Regions from separate parts of the Paenibacillus sp. FSL P2-0089 genome, predicted to be linked through region 2. Evidence: predicted binding sites of a transcription regulator. Region 2 holds the regulator's gene; the other holds the start of a gene.
The links. Region 2 encodes LexA, which represses DNA repair genes until DNA is damaged. Its sites were predicted from a motif close to CGAACATATGTTCG; they were not measured.

Region 1 (8,154 bases), 3.6 Mb from region 2:
TGTCCAATGATTGGAGCTGGATTATGGTCTCCGGGACCTCCGGCTGCAATGCCTTCTTCCGCTGCGCTGCGGTGAGTACAGGCACACCATTACTGCCGTTCATCTCCACCATGTGCTTCCAGTAGCGCTTCGGCATCTTCGAGGAACGCAGCCGGTCATTGCGGCGCTCCTTGATGCCGATGGCATGATAGAAGCCGGTCCATAAGCGGCGGTACGCTTCCTCCGTCTCATCCGGCTCGGGCGGGGTCCAACCGTTTAAAGGCACGATGGCCTCACGCCCGGGCTCATGAATCAGCGCAGCCCCATGGGTCTGATCGTAGATCATGAAGCTCTCCCCCTGGAACCGGTCACAGAAATGCTCCTGGATTACAGGCAGCACATAACCCTGAGGCTCAATCACTGCGGCCATGACCGGGCCGTATACGGAGAAGCGAACGAAGCCCGTATACAGATGCGCTTCATGCCGGAGCTGCTGGACAGCCTTCATCAGCGTGTTAACGGTGTCATCCGCCAGCATATTCATCACCTTGCGGCCATGCCGGAAGCCGAGATACAGGAAGTTCAGCAGCAGCATTTCCTTCTCGGGAGCGCAGCTCCAGAAGCCCAGACGCACCAGCTCCTCGGCTTCGCGGCTGATCCGCAGCGGCAGGGACTTCAGTACCCGTGCGGCCTTGTCTTTGTCGGTCTCAATCCATTTCGCTTCCAGCAGCAGGCCTATTTCCCCGCCTTCAGCATGAATCGCCAGCGGTATCTCCTTCCAGGCATAGCTCTCAAATACACAGCACAGCAGACCCTCGAAGCTTCCGTCATAGGTGTACGCCAGTGCGGACGGCTTGAACATCAGGCCTTCGCCCCCTTGTTGAAGCTGTTCCAGTCCCCGGCGGCGGGCAAGGTGGAGAGGTTAAAGTCGTCGAACAGCGTGAGCTGCTCCACCTGCGGCTGCTGGAGAGCGAGCTGCTCCCCGGACATGAGTGAGCGAAGCAGCGTATGCTCGCTTACCTTCAGCCCCTCCAGCGGCTTATCCTTACAGGTGATGAAGAACTGGGCACGCTTGAGGACCACTCCCAGCTTCTTCAGCGCATGGAAATCGAGCGATCCGGCCCGTCTGGCCTTCACGATCCGCTGTGCGCTTCTAACGCCGATGCCGGGTACACGCAGCAGCATTTCGTACGGGGCGCGGTTGATCTCAACGGGGAATTGCTCCCGGTGGTTAACGGCCCAGCTGCATTTGGGGTCCAGCAGCGGGTTGAAGTTCGGCACGGCCTCATCCAATAATTCATTCGCCTTGAAGCCGTAGAAGCGCAGGAGCCAATCGGCTTGATAGAGCCGGTGTTCCCGCAGCAGAGGCGGCTTGGTGTCTAGAGCGGGCAGGAGGGAATCCTCCACCACCGGGGTGTAGGCCGAGAAGAAGACACGTTTGAGTGCGTACTTGTGGTATAAGCCCTCCGTCAGATTAAGGATCTGGTAATCGGTATCTGGCGTGGCTCCCACGATCATCTGGGTGCTCTGTCCAGCCGGAGCGAAGCGGGGGGCGTGATTATACCGGACGATATCGGAGCGGTTCTCCTTAATCCGGTTCGTGATCAGCCCCATCGGCTTCAGGATGGACACCTTGCTTTTATCGGGAGCGAGCCGTCCGAGACTCTCCTGCGAGGGCAGTTCAATGTTGACGCTCATGCGGTCGGCAAGCAGCCCCAGTCTGGACAGCAGGGCATCGTCTGCTCCGGGGATGGCTTTTACATGAATATAACCGTTGAAATGATAGACATTGCGCAGCAGCTCAAGCGCTGAGATCAGCTGCTCGGTGGTGTAGTCCGGATTGCGCATAATGCCTGAGCTAAGAAATAGTCCCTCTATATAATTACGGCGGTAGAATTGCATGGTGATATCTGCGATCTCTTCAGGGGTGAAGGCTGCCCGGCGAATGGGGTTGGACTTGCGGTTGATGCAGTACGCACAATCATATACACAGCCGTTGGTCATTAGCACCTTCAGCAGCGAAATACAGCGCCCGTCCGCCGCGAAGCTGTGGCAGATGCCCATCGCGGAGGTGTTGCCGAGCGCCCCGGCCTGGCCCTTGCGGTCGGAACCACTTGAAGTGCACGCTACATCGTATTTGGCGGAAGCGGTCAGAATCTCTAGTTTCTCCATTACATCCACGGTCTCAATCCCCCTCATATGTGAGCATTATATATCGAACATACGTTCTTGTCAAAGGTATACCCCCCTTCTTGGCCGCGTGTAAAATGTATGCGCATTCCGTCTTGTGCTATAATAGAAACTGATGGTTCATGGAATGAGGAATCATACGGTTATTGAAATCCGGGTTAGGAGTGTTGCTGAAGTGAGAGGATATAACATATGGCGGCCCATCATGCTGATTGCGGTTGCGCTGCTGACAAGACAGTTAGTGACAAGTATTTGCCTTATGTTCGGCATGTCGCAGGAATCGGCAGGCAGTGTAGCCATGCTGGGCATGATCGTTGCCGCTCTTATTATGTACAACCGCATGATGAAGGGCCGCCGCCGCAGATAAAATCGATAGAAGATCCGGCCGTATCTCTTCAGGCGGAGCGGATTGCATAGGAACAGGCTTGAGAGACGCCCGCACAGGTGTCTTTTTTATTAGAGGTGTCTTTTTAGCTAAAAAAATTTATGCAGACAGATGTGCATCCCGGTGATCCGGCAAGCGGTGCTTGAATAATCTGGCTGGAGCTTATATTCTTAGAAGGATATGCTATATGATGGACCATACAGATTCAAGGCAACGTATATTCCCTGCAGGGAGGGCGTTATCTATAGAATCAACCCACAGCATGGGAAATGAACATACAGGAGGAAACCAATTGAGTACACAGAACATTGGAGTGCCGTTAGAGGGTTTTGCAGAATTTAGCCGGACGGTAGCCGCAGAGGGTGCGGTACTGCTTAAGAATGAGGGACAGGTGCTTCCGCTGGGTAACGGTGAGAGCGTCGCTGTTTTTGGCAGAATACAGGTGAGCTATTACCGCAGCGGTACAGGATCGGGCGGTAGCGTTCACGTTGCATATACGACGAATCTGCTGGATGGACTGCGCAGCAAGAAGAACATTAGCGTGAATGAAGAGCTGGCTGCAGCCTACGAGGCTTGGATCGGGCTTAATCCGTTCGATGACGGCGGCAAGGTATGGGCTGCGGAGCCGTGGAACCAGAAGGAAATGCCGCTTACGGACGAGCTGGTGAAACAGGCAAGAAGCCAGTCAGCCAAAGCGGTTGTGGTCATTGGACGTACGGCGGGCGAGGATCAGGATAATGCCGATACCGCAGGCAGCTACCGGCTGACGGAAGATGAGAAGGCGATGCTTGTCTCGGTTACGGCTCATTTTGAACAGACGATTGTGGTGCTCAACGTATCCAACATTATTGATATGAGCTGGGTAAATGACGCCGCTTATGTGAACCCTATCTCTGCAGTGATCTATTCCTGGCATGGCGGCATGGAGGGCGGCCACGCGATCGCCGATGTTCTGGCCGGCGAGGTTACGCCAAGCGGCAAGCTGACGGACACCATCGCTTATTCCATTGAGGATTACCCGTCGACCCGCAACTACGGCAATGAGTTCAAGAACCTGTACGAGGAAGATATCTATGTGGGCTACCGTTATTTCGAGACCTTCTGTCCCGATAAGGTTCAGTATGAATTCGGCTACGGGATCTCTTACACGACCTTCAAGCTGGAGCCGGAGGAAGCGAAGCTGGTGAACCAGGCGGGCGAGCCGCAGATTGAAATCGGCGTCACCGTAACGAATACGGGAGCAGTATATGCCGGTAAAGAAGTAGTGCAGGTGTATGTTGAAGCGCCGCAAGGACAGCTGGGTCAACCGGCCAAAGCGCTGGCAGCCTTCGCTAAGACTAAGCTGCTGGAGCCTGGCGAGTCTCAGCGCCTTACTGTAAGCTTCCCGCTCCATTCCATGGCTTCCTATGATGACGCCGGAGTGACCGGGCACGCTTCCGCTTATGTGCTGGAAGCCGGAACCTACCGCTTCTATGCAGGAACCAGCGTCAAAGCGGTATCAGCAGTGCTTCTGGATGGACAAGAAGGCTATGTGTTGGATGAGCTTAAGGTCGTGGAACAGCTGCAAGAGGCTATGGCGCCTACCGAGAGCTTCATGCGGATGAAGCCGGGTGCCCGCAAGGCAGACGGTTCGTATGAGCTTGTCTCCTCCGAGGTGCCAACGCGCAAGGTGGATCTGGCGGAGCGGATTGAACGCAATATGCCGCAGCAGCTTCCGCAGACTGGCAATCAGGGATATACCCTGAGAGATGTCCATGACGGAAAAGTCAGCATGAGCACCTTCATTGCCCAGCTAAGCGACCAAGATTTGGCGGCGATTGTCCGGGGCGAAGGAATGAGCAGCCCGCTGGTCACTCCGGGTACGGCTTCGGCGTTCGGGGGCGTGAGCGACAGTCTGTTCAGCTACGGCATTCCGGTTGCAGCTACAGCGGACGGCCCTTCCGGCATCCGTATGGACAGTGGAGCGAAGGCTACACAGGTATCGATCGGAACCCTGCTCGCCGCTACATGGAATGCGGAGCTGGTGGAAGAACTGTATGTCATGGAAGGCCAGGAATTATTGCGCAACCAGGTGGATGCGCTGCTGGGACCGGGGCTGAATATCCGGCGCAGCCCGCTGAACGGGCGTAACTTCGAATATTTCTCCGAAGATCCGCTGATTTCGGGGATCTTCGCTGCCGCATGCACACGCGGAATTATGAAGGGCGGCTCTAATGCGACGCTGAAGCATTTTGCCTGCAACAACCAGGAGAAGCACCGCAGTAAGGTCGATGCTGTCGTATCGGAACGCGCGCTTCGTGAGATCTACCTGAAGGGCTTCGAAATCGCAGTCAAGCAGGGCGGAGCCAATTCGATCATGACCTCCTACAACCCGGTGAACGGGCATTGGGCGGCTTCCAACTATGACCTCAACACCACGCTGCTCCGCGGCGAATGGGGCTTCCAGGGGATCGTCATGACCGACTGGTGGGCGATCATGAACGATGTGGTGAACGGAGGACCGGCAGACCGTAAGAATATGAACTGGATGGTCCGCGCCCAGAACGATCTGTACATGGTCGTTAGTAATTATGGGGCAGAGGTTAATGCTTACGATGACAATACAATTGCATCTCTGGAGAACGGCACGCTTACCCGCGGGGAGCTTCAACGCTGCGCGATCAATATCTGTGAGTTCATCATGAAGGCGCCGGTATTCTCCAGAAAGCACGAGATTATTGAAGCGGTCGATACGTTCAAGGCTGATCCGGCTATCGGGGCTGAGCAGGTGCAGGTGCTGAGCGAGAACGCTCAGGTAACCCCTGCTGTGTCCGGGCCGACCTATATTCAGGCTGACGAGGCGGGCCAGTACCGCATTATTGTCAGCATCATGTCTCCTGAGCCTGAGCTTGCGCAGAGCGCCTGCAACCTGACCCTGAATGGACAAGCGGTAACCACCATTCAGACGAACGGAACGGAAGGCCGGTGGATCCGGCAGAAGCTGGTCAAGGTTGAGCTGGAAGCCGGACGGTATGAGCTGAAGCTGGACTTCGTCAAGCCCGGCCTGCAGGTTGAATGGATTGAATTCAAACAGGTATAGCATCAGGATCATTTATAGCATGAGCAGCAAGGCACCCTCCGGGGTGTCTTTTTTTGCAAATATTGAATTTACATGATCCGCCTGATTCCGCATACCCGCAGGGCCGCCGAATAAAATAGAGATAAAACGGCTACTATGAAGGGATGGCAGGAACGTATGCAAATACATGTAGTGCAGCCGGGCCAGACGCTGTATGGCATTGCGCAGGCCTACGGAGTAAGCACTGATACGATAACTGAGGCGAATCAGCTCTCTGCGCCGGGAAGCCTGGTGGCCGGGCAGGCGCTGGTAATCCCGATTGCCGGGCAGTATTATTGGGTGCAGCCGGGCGACAGCTTCTACAGCATCGCCAAGCGGTTCGGCCTGAAGGCAAGCGAGCTGGCGGAGGTGAACGGGCTGACACTGAATCAGCCGCTGCAGGTTGGGCTCCGTCTGTACCTTCCCCCTGGACCGAGGCGGCAGGCGGAAGTGAACGCGTATGTGGAGCCCCGGGGGGAGAGTGTCTCCCAGCCGCTGCAGAATGCTGCGCGTGAGGCTGCTCCTGAGCTGACGTATCTCGCACCGTTCAGCTTCCGGATCAAGCGGGACGGAACGCTGGTCCCGCCGCCCCTGGACGGCCTCGCCTCCATTGCCGCAGAGCAACAGGTGACGCTGATGATGGTCGTGACTAATCTGGAGGATGCCCAGTTCAGCTCGGAGCTCGGGCGCATTATTCTGAATGATCAGGAGGTTCAGGACCGGCTGCTTGAGAACATCATTGCGGAAGCGAAGCGGCTGAACTTCCGGGATATCCACTTTGATCTGGAGTTTCTCCGGCCGGAGGACCGTGAAGCGTACAATACTTTTCTGCGGAAAGCGGCAGAGGTCATTCATAAGGAGGGCTTCCTGCTGTCCACCGCCCTTGCCCCCAAGACCAGCGCGTCACAGGTTGGGGCCTGGTATACGGCGCATGACTATAAGGTCCACGGAGAGGTGGCTGACTTCGTCATTATTATGACGTATGAATGGGGCTATAGCGGGGGGCCGGCGATGCCTGTCTCGCCCATCGGGCCTGTCCGTCAGGTGCTGACCTATGCAGCAAGCGAGATGCCTGCCGGTAAAATCATGATGGGCCAGAATCTGTACGGTTATGATTGGACGTTACCTTACGTAGCGGGCGGACAATATGCCAAAGCGCTCAGTCCGCAGGCGGCTATTGATCTGGCAAGGAACAGGAATGCAGCCATTCAATATGACTATAGAGCCCAGGCGCCGCATTTCAATTACACCGATGACGAGGGGCGGCAGCATAAGGTATGGTTTGAGGATGCCCGCTCGATTCAGGCCAAGTTCGATTTGATCAAGGAGCTCAGGCTGCGGGGCATCAGCTACTGGAAGCTGGGCCTGCCTTTTCCGCAGAATTGGCTGCTGCTTACGGATAACTTCAAGGTGGTCAAAAAATAGACCGGAGACCGTGCTGCCAGCGGCGGCGTAAGAAGCTCCACACCAAAACGGATGTGCCCCTGGGAAATGGCGGCACATCCGTTTTTTTTGAAAATATTAGTGTTAGCCCATTAAGCCCTTGAGCCCGCCCAGAAAAGGCCGGATTGACTTGATCATATTGTAGCCCATCTTCATCACCGGCATGGCCTTCTGCACCATTCCGAACATGCCCATGAACCGTCCGAGACCCCCGCCGACGATACCGGCTGCCCCGCCTCCCCCGCCCATCAGCGAGCCGAGTAGAGGCATGAAACCGGATACCTCTGCTTTCCGCGCAGCTGAAGAGGATTTCCGTTTCGGGGATGACCCCTTACGTGTGCCGGGTCTGGACAGAATCACCGCCTCCTGGTTCAGGTCTGTAATCCACCCTACATAGGAACGCCCATTATGCAAAGTGATGCAGACCGGCTGGCCCTTCAGCTGCTGTGCCCGCTTGCGGAGCTTTGTTGAATTTGCCATTCGTCATTCACCTCACTGTTCTATTTACTCTATTTTACTCAGAACCTGAGGGGCGGCTTGTGCGGGTATGGAGTTCTGCGGATTATTTTTGAACAACCCGGGGCTGTCTTTGGGGGCGGGATGATCTAAAAATATACAAATTGTGAATTCAGGTTAATTGTAGTGAAATATTTTACAGTGAAAAAAAGGGAAACGGATATGCTTGTAGAATTACCCAGAAGTACTGGGTTTGGAGTGAGAAAGCATGACTTTAGTCCCGGTTCTAATTCTATTGGGGAGTGACCTAATCTCTTGGCTATCCATCGTTCATTCAGAAATACTTGCTTCATCGTCTTATTATTTATTCTTCTACCATTTGCACGGAGTTACGCCGATGCCGGACAAATGGCAGACATCAAAGGACACTGGGCGGAATCCGATATTCAGCAGTGGCTGGATCAAGGACTTATTACCGGCTATCCCGATCATACCTTCCGGCCGGGGGCTGAAGTATCCAGAGGTGAGTTTGTAGCGCTAGTGAACAGAGCGTATAAGTATTCGGATACGAAGGCTATCAGCTTCAAGGATCTGAAGCCGGAGA
Region 2 (8,154 bases):
CCACCCAGAACATGATACCGAGCAGCATCAGTACAACGGGGAATACAATATTGCGGCCTTTGAAAATATCGATGCTTTTCGCGGCAGTCTTAGTGCTGGAAGTGTAAATGGAGTCCTTCCCCTGCTTCTTTCTTTGCTGGTTAATTTGCTTTGTGTTGCGTTGAACCATTCTTTCCCAAGAACGGGCCATGTAAGTTCCCCCTAGTCATCCTGTATTATCTATGAAAAGGCAACAGGCTAATGCTTAAGTCCGTTATTGCCTTCTTCATGCTCCGGATTGTCCACAATTTCGATGGTATCAAGCTGGGCCCGAAAGTTAGTGCGGATATTCCCCAGGTACATCTCGCGGAGCTTGGCACGTTCAGCCAGTTCCTCGTCATTCAGGCCGCCGTTCTTAGCTTTGCGTGCCAATTCATTGATGCGTGCGACCAATTCGTCAATATTCAATACGTTTCCCTCCCTCTAAATTCATTTTAACTTTGCCATGAGAAAAAGAGCTTGTCAAGGTCTACCCCCTGAAAGCTCTCACAGTCGATCATTAGTCTGACATATTCCTTCAGTATAAAGGTAAAGTCAGAATATCTCCGGCCTTAATGCCGCTGTTCTCCAAATGATTCGTCTTCATTATTCCTTCTATATATACGGCAGTCTTCATGTCCTCAGGCTTGTTGCTTAACGCAATACTCCATAAGGTATCTCCGCGTTCGACTACGATCCGTTTATCCGGCTTCAGTGAAGAGACCGAACCGGCAAAAACATTCCCCACCACAGTGAATCCCGAAATAACAAGCATCAGCACCAGGACCAGCTTCATCAGGCTGACCTGACGGAATAGTGATGAGAGCGCAGCGAGACTATGAAGAATCCCGTCCTTGATCTTGGTTACATAACTATAAGCAGTTGGATTACCGGGAGCGGACACCTTGATATCCTCATTATTGTAGATGCTGTTGTATGTACTATACTTTAACATGATCATCATCCTCCAAACACATGTTCTTGCTTTCGAAAATAATATAACACGAACATGTGTTTCGATCAATAGTTTTTTCGGAACATTTGTTCTCTTTATTTTCATTCTCTTATTTTCCTCATTTTAGAACTTATGTTTGTACGAACGGAAGTTCTATGTTATAATTTTCCCAAACATAGTATATGGGGTTGATACCGATGTCAAAGATTTCTAGTCGTCAGCTGGCGATCCTGGAATTTATACGTAATGAAGTCCGCAGCAAGGGTTATCCTCCGTCCGTCCGCGAGATTGGCGAGGCTGTCGGCCTGGCCTCCAGCTCTACCGTGCATGGTCACTTGGACCGGCTTGAGAAGAAGGGCCTGATCCGGCGTGACCCAACGAAACCGCGTGCCATTGAATTACTCGGCCAGGAAGATTCAGAGAATGTGCATCAATTTGTCCAGACCGTTACCCGCATCCCGGTCGTGGGTAAGGTTACAGCTGGTGTTCCTATTACAGCTACAGAGAATATTGAGGATTACTTCCCATTGCCTGCTCATTATGTAGGCGATAACAAGGTATTTATGCTATCTGTTCTTGGTGACAGTATGGTGGATGCCGGAATTATGAACGGGGATTATGTCATCGTGCGCCAGCAGCAGACTGCCGACAACGGCGATATTGTTGTAGCGATGACCGAAGAAGATGAAGCAACTGTCAAGACCTTCTACAAGGAACGGGATCATATCAGGCTGCAGCCGGAGAATCCGGCGTACGAGCCTCTCCGCCTCAACCGCGTTACGATTTTGGGCCGGGTCATCGGATTATTCCGCGATATCCACTAATCTACTCCCCGCTTAAGAACAGGCTGCTCCGCACCATGCGAAGCAGCCTGTTTTATGTTCATTTTACTTCGTGTAGTGGCCAAAAAGCCGAATGCAAACATTTGTTCTCATTCGGCTTTTTGGCCACTTTTTCTGTGAACCGCTGCTCAGCTCCGCACATATCCTGTTACAAAGGAGTGCTGATCTGTATGCCCAATTACCGAATTATCGTCGATCTGTCACAGCGCATGCTGTACCTGCTGGATAATGACGTTGTCACCAGAGGCTTCCCTGTCGGCATCGGCAAAATGTTAACCGTCTCGCCTGTAGGCGAATACACCATCATTAACAAACAGCCCAATCCGGGCGGTCCGTTCGGTGCCTTCTGGATGGGACTGTCCAAACCGCATTACGGCATCCACGGAACCAATGACCCATCCTCCATCGGCCACATGGTCTCACACGGCTGTATTCGTATGTATAACGCAGATGTTCTGGCTCTAGCCGCCCTCGTTCCCATAGGTACACGTGTCACCATCCGGGAATAGGAAAGTCGCAAAAACCCTTGAGACGCCAGATTGCGTCCCAAGGGTTCCTGTGACTCATATGAATTAGAGCGGATACAGACTACAGCACACTTCTCAACAGACGGATAGCCACCGTATTCAAACGGATGGCCTCGCGGATCGATTCTCTGGCTGCCAGCAGTTCTCTTCTGGCCCGCGAACCTCTAGGCACTCTGCGCAGATTCTCATTGATTTCTTCCAGTCTCTCCAGCAGAATTGCCCGCTGTGTCAGCAGGACATTAATGGCTCTGCGAATCCGGTTACGTTCTCTTTGGCTCATCTGTACACCTCTTTTACACTTGGATAGTATAAGAGATGCCAAGAATGGCTCCAAAGATTGTGTGATTCGGCAGTAATGTTAGTTAGAGCTGCAGGTAGTGGGCAGCGAATCTGCTTACTTTTTGTTCAATCGTACCCGGAATTCAAATTCATCGCGTCTATAAGTCATTCCGGCCAGCACAATGTACTCCGGTGTCCATTTCTGTACAGGTCCGGCATAATCAGCAATCACATGCGGTTTGCCATCAACCAGCTGAACGACGTAGACCTGTACCTGTGCCAGTGCGGCAGCGAATAGATCAGCATCACTGGACAGTACTTTATAAGCCGTATTCAACTTCGTTCCTCCTTGTTCCACAACCATATTAAAGATTCCGTCTCGAATCTATTCAATTATACCGGGTCATGGAACAATATGTAAACCATATTTACAGCTTAATAAACAGGATTTTGAACAATCCGATATACTTCTTCGTGGCCCCGCCATCCCGGGTAAAAAAATTGGTATTCTTAAGGTCCGGTACACTGAATACAGAAAACAAAATGTAGTTATCCCTCACGGTCAAAGACTCAATTACAGGCTGGGCCACCTGCTTGGTAATTCCGTCGCCTATTTCCTGACCGAGCGTATTTTCCAGATTCTTTACAGAATATTCACTGAATGCTTCCTTTCCCGGATTCGTAACCGCCATCACAATCAGAACAAGGATAAGGACCAGAAACGACTTACCGCCCGATCTCCTGCGGACTCTGCGTGCAGGGCTTGGCGTATCATAACGCGAATTCATTCTTTTCCCCCTCTACTACAGAATATATAGTATCTCTAGCAACATGACCCCCAGCGGATTCAATATCATCCGGTACACGAACAGCATCCCACTGCCAATACCACTGCCCCCGATATCAACGCTGCTCCAATCCCACAACGGCAGAGCCGGCGCATCCAGCCCATATTGCTCCATGATCCTAGCTTGGGTCTCCGCTGGCACAGCCGCTCCTTCCGCCCCAGCCACCGGACCTATCAACGCCAGGATGAGCATCAGCGAAAGTATAATCTTATATGTATTCTTCATCATCCGCTCCCATGTCTGCCACTAGGATTCTCTTCTGGTTAAGTATATAGGAGATGGAATAGTATGTAAAATGAAGTGGATTGATCTGGAATTATAATTCCTTTATATTATGATGTAAGGGCTTTGCTTAGTCCTCATCTTCAATCTCTCCCCCACACTTTAATATTGGGAGAGTTTTTTATTTAGGAGGTAAATGTATGAATGGAAATAAAGTTATCATCATTCTTCTGTCCATATCCATACTGGGTATACTCCTTTACTTCGGAATAGCTTATGGACTGCTATGGTATGCCTTCCGGTCCTCGGTTCCCATTGAAGACTAATCTAAGACTTCACTATTTAAGTGATGTTATCGTGGAGAGTTTACTTACAATCAAATATTCCCCCTAAAGGAAGAATATATAGGAAGCATCGGGTGATCATTTGAAGAAATACAACAGATCTGAAAAAGTCATTATTGGAGTGCTACTTGGTATGACTGCTGGGCTAGCTTTAGGAGGCCTGTTCTTTTGGTATGTCTTCAGCACAATATAAAATAATCTCCTCGCGCTCAGGGTGGGGACTGTCACCTCTCTATTTATGGCGACTTTTTGTTTATTCATGGCATAAAAAAAGAAGCCAGGAAAAGCTTCCTGACCTTCGGTATTAGTTCATACTTCTATGGATTAATAATATCATTGGTTTTATTCGGGGTTACTACGGATTTATGAATTTATATTTTAATGGATTTTCTATAGACTGGTTTCTTCAACTCATTTAATGGGACAATATCAATAGTGTTATCGGTATCATCAATTCTAACTACCGCTTGTCCTTCATGAAAATCAAATATTGTGCCAGAACGCCCATCCCGAGTTTTAACACTATCACCTTTCTCAAAAAAAGTTGTCTTGTTATCATTGTTATCATTGTTTATATAGTATGTTATTCTGTTATCTTTATCGTTTTCAATTGCATTTATCCTAGAATACAATTGTTTAATTGAATCTAGTATCAGTGATGTATCCTGACTAATTTCAGTTTGGTGTACTTTTGCGGGAGATATTCCAAGCAATGATACAATTGAATTTATGTGTTTCTTTTCTCCGTTGACAAAAGCATTATAAGTTGAAGTAAGCGCATCGCTAAGAGCATCAATCGATACCCCAACCGTGTCTATTCTCAATGTATGATCATATTCCACATCTCTAAGACTTGAAATATCGAATATTCTTGAAGTGATATCATCCTTTATTAAGACAGTAGGAAGTTCGAAGGCTTGTCGAATACCCAATTCATACATCACGTTTGGATTTTTAGCACTTAAATCACAGATAACCATATCAGCATTATAAATTTGTTGCAGTATATCAAGGATGATTAGGTTTGATGATTTTGTATCATCAGCTCGCGAAGCCTTGAAACCCGCTTTTACACATGCTGGAATAATGAGATGTTTATATACTCTATCAAAATGTCCTGCACCATACTCCGGAATATCTGCAATAGGCATCATTACAAAGCATTTAATAGGTTCTCTTTTTTCTTCTTTTAATGCTTCTTCCAATTAAATTCCCCCTCCAAATAAAATATTCCATTTTTAACCTCGCTTTATTGTAACACCTCCAATACTAGGAAGCATACATGTTTATTGCCTCCTGATAGTCACGCCACCAATGGACGGAACCATGATATGTTCAGGTGCTTCGACCATAAATTCTCCAAAGGTAAGCACGTAAGCGTCAGCTCGGTCGGGGGACTTGAGTCCGCGCTTCTTCATATCGTCCTTACTCTCCAGAATCATCTTCCCTTTTGAAGTCATACGCCACTTCCTTGTAGCCAATTGAGAGATCAAGGTATCATCGTCTGGTAATTGCATGACTCCAGGATCTCCATTGATGAAGTTGGTCAGATTAGTTTCCAAGTCCGTCCTGATGGACTGCCACATCTCCGTGACTAGGTTAGCGCAATACTCATCCAGCGATGATGAACCGTTGTTAACCGGCACCACTTCCCAGCCATAAACTTCTTCTTTGATCACTTCAATAAGACGATCCGTAACGCTGCCGACTCCGGTATCATCGACATTGAATTTAACATATTCAATTTCCGGGTGCTGCTGAAGCATATCTTTTGCCAATCGAATCGCATTTCCCACCGTAACCATTGTGCTTTCTTTGAAGTGGCTATGCCGTCCAACTGTCTTCTTACCGATACCAGCATACATCGCTTTTTCATCATCACCGTAACGTGCAACGTCTACTCCGATAAGCAATGTTGTTCCGGTTGCTTTAATCTGCACCTATTTGGCTGCATTGCTCCGCCGCTTCAAGAGTTATGAATGTGCCAGCCTCACCGCGTGGGAACTGAACCTGCACCCGAACACGATATACGTCACTGCCCTCGCCATACTTGCGTTGAGCATTTCAATGTTTTCTTTGCTGGGGTGCGCGGTCTATTCAGGCATGATACCTGATGCGTTTTGTAGATTGTCCGGTCTCTATTATGAGAATTAAAAAAGAACCCACTCATTTTAGTTGGGTTCCCGCACATAAATAATTTATTATATTCGTCGGACAGCGTACCGAAGATGCAGCCATGATCCTATCTTTTACCCCTGATGCTTCACCAACAATGAATAGCATGTAATCCTCGTGAAATCCCTGCATGTTCTCCGGCTTGGTCGCTGTCATTACTGTAGCAAACCAACGTTCCTCATGGTTCTTCATGTATACCTTGGTTTTAGTCATTTAAGGATACGTTTTAATATTGGACTTTTGGATTGCCACTTACTGATTTATGCCCATAAGACATCATTTAGCTGCCGCCTTGTAGGCGCCGTACAAACTACGCGAGGATAGGGGAAGCAACAAAGGAACCATAAGGCTATGACTGCTTCAAGAGTAGTCTTTCCCACTCCTTGGCCTGATCAAACTGTCACGAACCAATGATTTGCAATATCACTTGAAACTTCACTTTGCCATTGATCTGGGATGAAGTTAAGGATCTCTTTGAAGAAAGTTTTTGGGCTCTTGCGGTATACTGGTATCCTTTGTTTGAAAGCTCTCATTCTTTTTGTAATACTTTCTGTCTTATTCATTACAGTGCCTCCCACTTTTATCATAATTAAATTAAGGAGCTACTTATATTTTAGCATTCACTAACTTTGGCATTACTGCGTTCTCTGGCCATGCTACATGTCAGCCCACCGGATATTGATGTATAATTTAGGAAACATAAGGAGGATATCTATGAACAAATATTCCCGTCTTGAAGATTATTTAAAAAATCAGATTGAGGTTGAGATGTCCTACTCTGAAATTGAAAGGATTCTCGGAGATAAACTTCCTGATTCTTCTCACACCGATCGAACTTGGTGGGCTAACACAATGCACCCCAGCCGAACACAAGCCCACTCTTGGTTAAATGCCGGTTGGAAGGTTAAGACCGTAAACCTTGGTACCAGTGTGATTTTCGTACGAACTACCGAGTAGTAAATATTTGTAGGAGGGCTAAAATGGGCCATGAAATTAAAACTGACTCGTCTAATCAAAAATTTGTAGAAATTGAAACGGTGAAGGGAGTCGAAAGCTTAAGAGTAACTTATGTTGAAAATGGTTTTACAGGAAAGCCTTGTCTTCGATTAAATATTCGACCACATGGTAGAGCTCCTCGGCAAGGTCCTGAGTTTGAAGTAGCTCATACGCCAGATCTTCTTTCAGCTATCACTCAATTACTGTTGGATTCAAAATGATAAACAAGGGGCTGTCCCAAGCAGCCATTTCATGGCTTTTGGGACAGCCCCTTCTGAAAATGTATACAATTACTTTGTGCTGGAAGACTGGCCAGATCAGTGGCGTCCGCTCCGCATCCGCTCTCCTTCCTGCTTCGCCTTACTCTTTCTTCTTGCCATCTGAAACCTCCGCTATTAAAAAAGCTTAGCTTCTACAATATCTATCATGGTTGAACTTTTATAATCTTCTCCTATAATTGTGAACTCAATTCTTAATTTAAGTACACCAGACATATCCAAATTGATTTCTTTTGGTAAATCTCCACCTAACATTTCAGATGAATAGTATACTTCCTTCCCATCCGCAATAAATTTAACTGTTCCTGGATTAGCACTATCTTTGGAATGATCATCAATACCAACATATCCAGTCAGCTTTTTGTACTTACCGTTTAAGTTGTATTCAATAGATCCGAGGCCCTTATTGGACATAAAAAACCTTTTTTCCAAGCCGAGCCCTTAAAAACTAGATGCTATGAAGAAATACTTATATTTTTAAAATACACATGACTTCATCATGTTTTCGTTGTAATCAAACAAGATTTCGCATATCAGACATTCTTCCTTTATCTATTACATACGGAGTATCAAATTTTAAAAAAACAGTTGAATTTACTAATGATAAAATAGCTTCACAAAACGGGATGCTGAATTCAAAATAAGACTTAACTAAAGATTGTTATATTAT

Region 1: a site for LexA is predicted at 2,196-2,209, ahead of NST69_RS32605 (putative DNA modification/repair radical SAM protein). Genes of this name have one in related genera too.

What each region holds. Positions count from the first base shown of each region.
Region 1 covers NZ_CP152006.1:7,609,573-7,617,726, forward strand. The annotation lists gene NST69_RS32600 (TIGR03915 family putative DNA repair protein) at 1-841, opposite strand, end outside; gene NST69_RS32605 (putative DNA modification/repair radical SAM protein) at 841-2,151, opposite strand; gene NST69_RS32610 (hypothetical protein) at 2,345-2,536, shown strand; gene NST69_RS32615 (glycoside hydrolase family 3 C-terminal domain-containing protein) at 2,847-5,633, shown strand; gene NST69_RS32620 (glycoside hydrolase family 18 protein) at 5,790-7,076, shown strand; gene NST69_RS32625 (hypothetical protein) at 7,179-7,574, opposite strand; gene NST69_RS32630 (S-layer homology domain-containing protein) at 7,866-8,154, shown strand, end outside.
Region 2 covers NZ_CP152006.1:4,000,624-4,008,777, forward strand. The annotation lists gene NST69_RS16535 (hypothetical protein) at 1-190, opposite strand, end outside; gene NST69_RS16540 (DUF896 domain-containing protein) at 238-447, opposite strand; gene NST69_RS16545 (LysM peptidoglycan-binding domain-containing protein) at 557-973, opposite strand; gene lexA (transcriptional repressor LexA) at 1,171-1,797, shown strand; gene NST69_RS16555 (L,D-transpeptidase) at 1,986-2,324, shown strand; gene NST69_RS16560 (hypothetical protein) at 2,404-2,622, opposite strand; gene NST69_RS16565 (hypothetical protein) at 2,737-2,958, opposite strand; gene NST69_RS16570 (hypothetical protein) at 3,050-3,409, opposite strand; gene NST69_RS16575 (hypothetical protein) at 3,425-3,697, opposite strand; gene NST69_RS16580 (hypothetical protein) at 3,892-4,017, shown strand; gene NST69_RS16585 (hypothetical protein) at 4,407-5,240, opposite strand; gene NST69_RS16590 (hypothetical protein) at 5,322-5,975, opposite strand; gene NST69_RS16595 (hypothetical protein) at 6,603-6,773, opposite strand; gene NST69_RS16600 (hypothetical protein) at 6,925-7,167, shown strand; gene NST69_RS16605 (hypothetical protein) at 7,191-7,427, shown strand; gene NST69_RS16610 (NPCBM/NEW2 domain-containing protein) at 7,602-7,898, opposite strand.